Prochlorococcus marinus str. MIT 0912: one gene and its partner. The protein of the gene in region 1 interacts with the protein of each later gene in a pairwise test. Links are inferred from orthologs where the notes say so. Each region holds a gene or a part of one and is shown in the gene's direction. Other genes may lie near its edges. The genes, in order: gyrA and gyrB.

Region 1 (3,487 bases):
GTTCTTCCTCCCGGTACTAATGCGATTTCATCAATCCCGTAGGCTCTTCGAACGGTTTTGGTGCGTCCTAGTTGAATATTCACACCTAAATTTTGTAAGTTCTCGTCAAACTACCAACTGAAGTGCCAAATTGAGCAAATGTTGGGAATAGATAATCAAGATTTTGCTTATTTTTCCTTTTTGATTAGATGATTTAGGAATGCTTTGAGCGAAATTTATATCATGTTTTTGTAATTGTTGATTTTGTTAGAGGTGATTTACTTTCAGATATATGGTTATTTACTTTAAAAAGTTTATTAATGCTCAGATGTTCTTATAATTGGTAAAACCCTTATATATGGCTGATCCATTGGGACCTAATAGTACTGGTCCCGGGGAATCCGATGATCGGATCATCCAGACTGATTTAAGAAACGAAATGTCGCGTTCCTACTTGGAATACGCGATGAGTGTGATTGTTGGAAGAGCTTTGCCTGATTCGAGGGATGGACTTAAACCAGTTCATCGAAGAATTCTCTATGCGATGTATGAACTTGGACTAACTAGTGATAGGCCATACAGAAAATGCGCACGTGTTGTTGGAGAAGTTTTAGGTAAATTCCATCCACATGGTGATACCGCCGTTTATGACGCTTTGGTCAGAATGGCCCAAGATTTTTCTATGCAGATGCCTTTAATTGATGGGCATGGGAATTTTGGATCTGTTGATAATGATCCTCCTGCTGCAATGAGATATACAGAATCCAGATTGCAATCTTTAACGACTGATAGCTTGCTTGAAGATATTGAATCTGAAACAGTTGATTTCGCCGATAACTTTGATGGCTCTGTGCAAGAACCAACAGTATTGCCTGCAAGAATTCCTCAATTGTTATTAAATGGTTCTTCTGGAATAGCTGTTGGTATGGCAACCAACATACCTCCACATAATTTGGGTGAATTGATTGATGGATTGATGGCTTTAATTTCTAATCCCAATTTAGAAGAATTAGAGTTGATGAATATAATTAAAGGTCCAGATTTTCCTACTGGTGGACAAATACTTGGAAGAAGTGGAATTAAGGAAACATATCTTTCTGGTAGAGGTTCAATCACAATGCGTGGAGTCGCTGAAATAGAAACTATTGAAAATCCAGGTAGACCAGATAGGGATGCAGTTATAATTACTGAGCTTCCTTACCAAACAAATAAAGCTGGATTAATAGAACGAATAGCTGATATGGTCAACGATAAAAAACTTGAAGGTATTGCAGATATTAGAGATGAAAGTGATAGAGATGGAATGAGAATTGTTGTTGAATTAAGAAGAGATTCATATCCTCAAGTTGTTTTAAATAATTTATTTAAACTTACTCCTTTACAGACTAATTTCAGTGCAAATATGCTTGCATTAGTAAATGGTGAGCCTGTTATATTGTCACTTCGAAAAATGTTGCAAGTATTTTTAGATTTTAGAGTAGAAACCATTGAAAAAAGAACTAAATATCTATTAAAGAAGGCAGAGGCTAGAGATCACATATTATTGGGATTATTACTAGCATTAGATCAGTTAGATGAAATAATTAGTCTTATCAGATCAGCTTCTGACTCGGCAACTGCTAAAAGAAAATTACAAGAATTGCATGGCTTAACAGATATTCAGTCTGATGCTATTTTGCAGATGCAGTTAAGAAGGCTAACCGCTTTAGAAGCTGATAAGATTAGACTTGAACATGAGGACTTGGTTAGAAAAATAAAAGATTTGAAAGATATTTTAAATAAGAAAGAAAGGGTATTTGAAATAACAAAAATAGAATTAAATGAAATAAAAGAAAAATACAATACTCCAAGAAGAACAAAAATTCTTGACCTTGGTGGAGGCCTTGAGGATATTGATTTAATTGCAAATGAAAGATCAGTCGTTTTATTGACCGAGACAGGATATTTAAAGAGGATGCCTGTTAATGAATTTGAAGCAACAAGTCGAGGTACTAGAGGCAAAGCAGGAACGCGAAGCCAAGGAGAGGAAGAGGTGAAAAAATTTATTAGTTGTAATGACCATGACAGCCTTCTTCTTTTTAGTGATAGAGGCGTTGCTTATGCTCTTCCTGCTTACAGAGTTCCTCAATGTAGTAGAACTGCAAAAGGTACACCTATTGTTCAATTGCTTCCAATTCCACGGGAAGAAGCCATTACTTCATTGCTTTCCGTGAGTTCTTTTGATGATGAAAACTATTTATTGATGCTTACTAGGGGGGGGTATATAAAGAGAACACCTCTTTCAGCTTTCAGCAAGATTAGAGCAAATGGATTAATTGCAATAGGATTAGAAGATGGTGATGCTTTGACTTGGGTTCGATTGGCTGAGTCTGGAGATAGTGTTTTGATTGGTTCCAAAAATGGAATGACAATTCATTTTAGATTAAATGATTCTGAATTACGCCCTTTAGGCAGATCAGCAAGAGGAGTTAAGTCAATGAATCTTAAGTCTGGAGATTCTCTTGTGAGCATGGATGTTTTATCTACTGAGTTGGCTGATCATGTCGATAAAAGTGAAGAAGAAGAACTACAGGATGAATCATCAGAGTCTGAAGGCCCTTGGGTGCTTGTTGCATCTGGAAGCGGACTGGGAAAAAGAGTCCCTGTGACACAATTTCGATTGCAAAAAAGAGCAGGAATGGGCTTAAGAGCAATAAAATTCAGAAAAGATGGAGATGAACTTGTAGGTTTAAGGGTCCTAGGTAAAGGAGAAGAATTATTATTAGTAAGTGAAAGAGGGGTAATTGTTCGAACTAGTGCAGATAAAATCTCTCAACAATCTAGAGCTGCAACTGGTGTAAGAATTCAGAAGCTTGATAATGGTGATAAGTTGTCGGAAGTTGTGTTGGTTCCTCCAGAACAAATTAATGATGATGAAGAAAAAGAATCACCCACAAGGAGAGAATCAATAAATACTGATCAAACTTCAAAAAATTGAAATTGAATAACTCTGCTGATGTATTAGTTATGGGAGCAGGACCAGCTGCTCTTTGCATCACTGCTGAGCTGGTTCAACAAGGACTGAATGTTCAGGCAATAGCTTCTAAGTCTCCTTTAGAACCTTGGCCAAATACTTATGGGATTTGGGCATCTGAACTTGAGTCTTTAAATATGCAGGAATTATTGAAATATAGATGGAAAGATACTGTTAGTTTTTTTGGAGATGGATTAAGTAAAAAGGGTAATAATTTTACAAATCATTCTCTTGACTATGGCCTTTTCAATTCTATTAATTTTCAGGAGGCTCTTCTTAAGAGATGCAATGGACTTTCTTGGCAAGTAGAAACTGTCAAAAATATTGATTTTGGTGAAAAAGAAACCGTTGTTATTTGTTCTTCAGGGGAAAAATATTTCGCTAGGATCGTTATTGATGCCAGTGGTTACAAAACTCCTTTTATTAAAAGACCTAAACATGATCACATAGCTAAGCAGGCGGCGTATGGAGTAGTTGGAAAATTTAGTGCGCCCC
Region 2 (3,221 bases), 480 kb from region 1 along the record:
ATAAATTATGCCTTTCAATTTTTTCTTTTTTGAGAAGTTGAGTTCTTAAGAATTCTTGAGGTGGCACTGCTGGAGGATTGAGTCCACTAACTAAAGATTGAAGATACAATCCACTTCCTCCAACAAGAAGGATTATTTGCTTTTTTCTCAATTCCTTCTCTATTGAAGCGCTTGCGATTTGATGAAACTTATGAAGATTTAGTGGTTGTGAGGGTAGAGATAAATCAATCAAAAAGTGAGGAACTTGATGCTGTTGGTCTTTAGTTGGTTTAGCAGTCCCAATATCCATGTCGACATATATTTGACGGGAATCAACATTGTGAATATTAGTCTTGATTTTATTAGCAATCTCAATTGCTAATTCAGTTTTTCCGCTTGCAGTTGGACCCACAAGGGCAATTACAAGAGGTTTATTGGGTTGCATGATTCACTTTCAGAAGGTTTATTAGCAGTAATTGCATGACAATTAATTGTTTTTGATTTGGTTTTGAAATTTTTCCAAAGACTTTCCTTGGGACCAATGTTAAATTGAAATTTCAGGAAGGGTTTCGACCAATGCTCGTTTTCAAGACAACCTTGCCTGTTTGCGTTAACCCGAATGAGTAAAGATTCAAAAGTCCAAGCGGCGTATGGTGCTGAGCAGATCCAAGTACTGGAAGGCTTAGAACCTGTTAGAAAGCGTCCTGGAATGTACATAGGCTCAACTGGCTCGAAAGGGTTACATCATCTTGTTTATGAAGTTGTTGACAATGCTGTAGATGAGGCCCTTGCTGGCCATTGTGATGAAATTACAATTTTACTTTGTGAGGATGGCTCAGCTTCAATCACCGACAATGGTAGAGGAATTCCAACTGACATCCATCCTCGTACAGGGAAAAGTGCTCTCGAGACTGTTTTAACTGTTTTGCATGCAGGAGGTAAATTTGGAAGTGGCGGGTACAAGGTCTCTGGAGGCTTGCATGGTGTTGGTATTTCAGTTGTAAATGCTTTAAGTGAGTGGGTTGAAGTCACAGTACGTCGTCAGCAGAAAGTCCATTTTCAAAGATTTGAGAGAGGAGCTTCAATTGGAAATTTAAAATCTGAAAACCTTTCAAAATCAGATCAAAACAGAACAGGAACGACTGTTTGTTTTAAACCTGATGATCAGATTTTTACTGATGGAATAGCTTTTGAATATGGAATATTGTCTTCTCGTCTAAGAGAACTGGCTTATCTGAATGGAGGGGTTCGTATAGTTTTTCGTGATGAAAGAAAGAAAACAATTGACTCGAAACAACTTCCTTATGAAGAAGTTTATTTTTATGAAGGAGGGATTAAAGAATACGTTGAATACATGACAAAAGAAAAAGACTCATTACATCCAGAAATCATTTATGTCAATTCTGAAAAAGATGGCGTCCAAGTAGAAGCAGCAATGCAATGGTGTGTTGATGCGTACTCGGATAGTATTCTTGGATTTGCCAACAATATTCGTACCATTGATGGTGGAACTCATATTGAGGGCTTAAAAACAGTACTGACTAGAACTTTAAATTCATTTGCGAAGAAAAGAGGGAAGAGAAAAGATGGAGATTCAAACTTGGCAGGGGAAAATATTAGGGAAGGATTAACAGCTGTTCTATCTGTAAAAGTTCCAGACCCAGAATTTGAAGGTCAAACAAAGACTAAATTAGGTAATACTGAAGTACGTGGAATTGTTGATAGTTTGGTTGGAGAGTCTCTTAGTCAATATTTAGAATTTAATCCAAGTGTAATTGACTTGATTTTAGAGAAAGCAATTCAAGCTTTCAATGCTGCTGAAGCTGCTAGAAGAGCTAGAGAACTTGTTCGTAGGAAAAGTGTTTTAGAAAGTTCTACATTGCCAGGTAAATTGGCAGATTGCAGTTCTAGAGACCCATCAGAATCAGAAATTTATATAGTTGAGGGAGATTCTGCTGGCGGTTCTGCTAAGCAAGGAAGAGATAGAAAATTTCAGGCAATATTACCTTTGAGAGGAAAAATTTTAAATATTGAAAAAACTGATGACGCGAAGATCTATAAAAACACTGAGATTCAATCTTTAATAACAGCTCTAGGTTTAGGTATCAAAGGAGAAGATTTTGAAGTTAAGAATCTCCGATATCACAGAGTAGTAATAATGACTGATGCTGATGTTGATGGTGCGCATATTAGAACTTTGCTTTTGACTTTCTTTTATAGGTATCAAAAGGCTCTTGTAGAAGGTGGATATATTTATATTGCTTGTCCACCTTTATACAAGGTAGAGCGAGGCAAGAATCACACTTATTGTTACAACGAATCAGATTTGCAAAAAACTCTTGCAAGTTTTGGAGAAAAGGCTAATTATACGATTCAAAGATTTAAAGGATTAGGCGAAATGATGCCAAAACAATTATGGGAAACAACAATGGATCCTACAACGAGAATGATGAAAAGAGTTGAGATAGAAGATGCTCTTGAAGCTGATCGGATATTTACAATTTTAATGGGTGATAAAGTTGCACCAAGAAGAGAGTTTATTGAAACTCATAGTGTTGAACTGGATCTTGCTACTTTAGATATTTGATGAATTTAATTAGTACTTTTATAGTTTGGTCATGGCTTTTATGTATTGGTTTGGTAGCTCCTACCACCTTGCCTGCTGGAGGTGCTCAAGAATCAATAATTCAGCATAGAAGAAATAATATTGGATCACCAGTAATAGCTTTGAAAGAATTTAATTTACTTTCTTCAGCCTCTAATAATTCTTCTATTTTGACAAAGATTAATCCAGGTACTCCCGTGAATATTATGAAAGTTTGGGATAGTAATGATACTGGGACATGGCTATTAGTTAATGTTTTATGTCAGAATTTCTTTCAGTTGTTTTATAGAAGAGGATGGGTGAATATTAGAGAAACATGATTAATGGTTGAGATTTTTTTTGTTTCACTTGGTTCAATTTTAGGAGCAAATACTAGATTTGAATTTCACAATAAATTAGAAAAATGTCATTTAGGAAAGGGTTTTGTGATTATAGTAATCAATACTTTTGCTTCATTTTTATTGGGTTTATTTCTTTCAATTATAGAGAAGTTTAGTTCTTTTAATTATTCTCACCAATTGGTATTATTTTTTTCAATTGGTTTTTTGGGAAGTCTTAGTACATTTTCGTCATTTGTTTATGAATTGTTTGATTTATGCATACAATTGAAATTTTTAAAAGCATTAAAGGTATCTAT

What was found.
Region 2: the proteins of gyrA (region 1) and gyrB interact in binary tests that used the Escherichia coli proteins (3 or more experiments, as listed by UniProt). The link is inferred for Prochlorococcus marinus str. MIT 0912 from one-to-one orthologs.

The regions. Positions count from the first base shown.
Region 1 is NZ_CP114783.1:682,901-686,387, reverse strand. Bases 1-3,156 are described here. They hold gyrA (DNA gyrase subunit A), read left to right. Parts: upstream 1-337; coding sequence 338-2,956; downstream 2,957-3,156. Other genes in these bases: crtL (lycopene beta cyclase), read left to right, coding at 2,953-3,156; O5640_RS04245 (GuaB3 family IMP dehydrogenase-related protein), read right to left, coding at 1-83. In the rest of the region: more of crtL, read left to right, coding at 3,157-3,487. UniProt on the Escherichia coli protein: A type II topoisomerase that negatively supercoils closed circular double-stranded (ds) DNA in an ATP-dependent manner to maintain chromosomes in an underwound state.
Region 2 is NZ_CP114783.1:1,167,240-1,170,460, reverse strand. The notes cover bases 193-3,082. They hold gyrB (DNA topoisomerase (ATP-hydrolyzing) subunit B), read left to right. Parts: upstream 193-598; coding sequence 599-2,566; downstream 2,567-3,082. Other genes in these bases: O5640_RS07020 (fluoride efflux transporter FluC), read left to right, coding at 2,908-3,082; O5640_RS07025 (hypothetical protein), read left to right, coding at 2,566-2,904; miaA (tRNA (adenosine(37)-N6)-dimethylallyltransferase MiaA), read right to left, coding at 193-424. Outside these bases: more of miaA, read right to left, coding at 1-192; more of O5640_RS07020, read left to right, coding at 3,083-3,221. UniProt on the Escherichia coli protein: DNA gyrase negatively supercoils closed circular double-stranded DNA in an ATP-dependent manner to maintain chromosomes in an underwound state.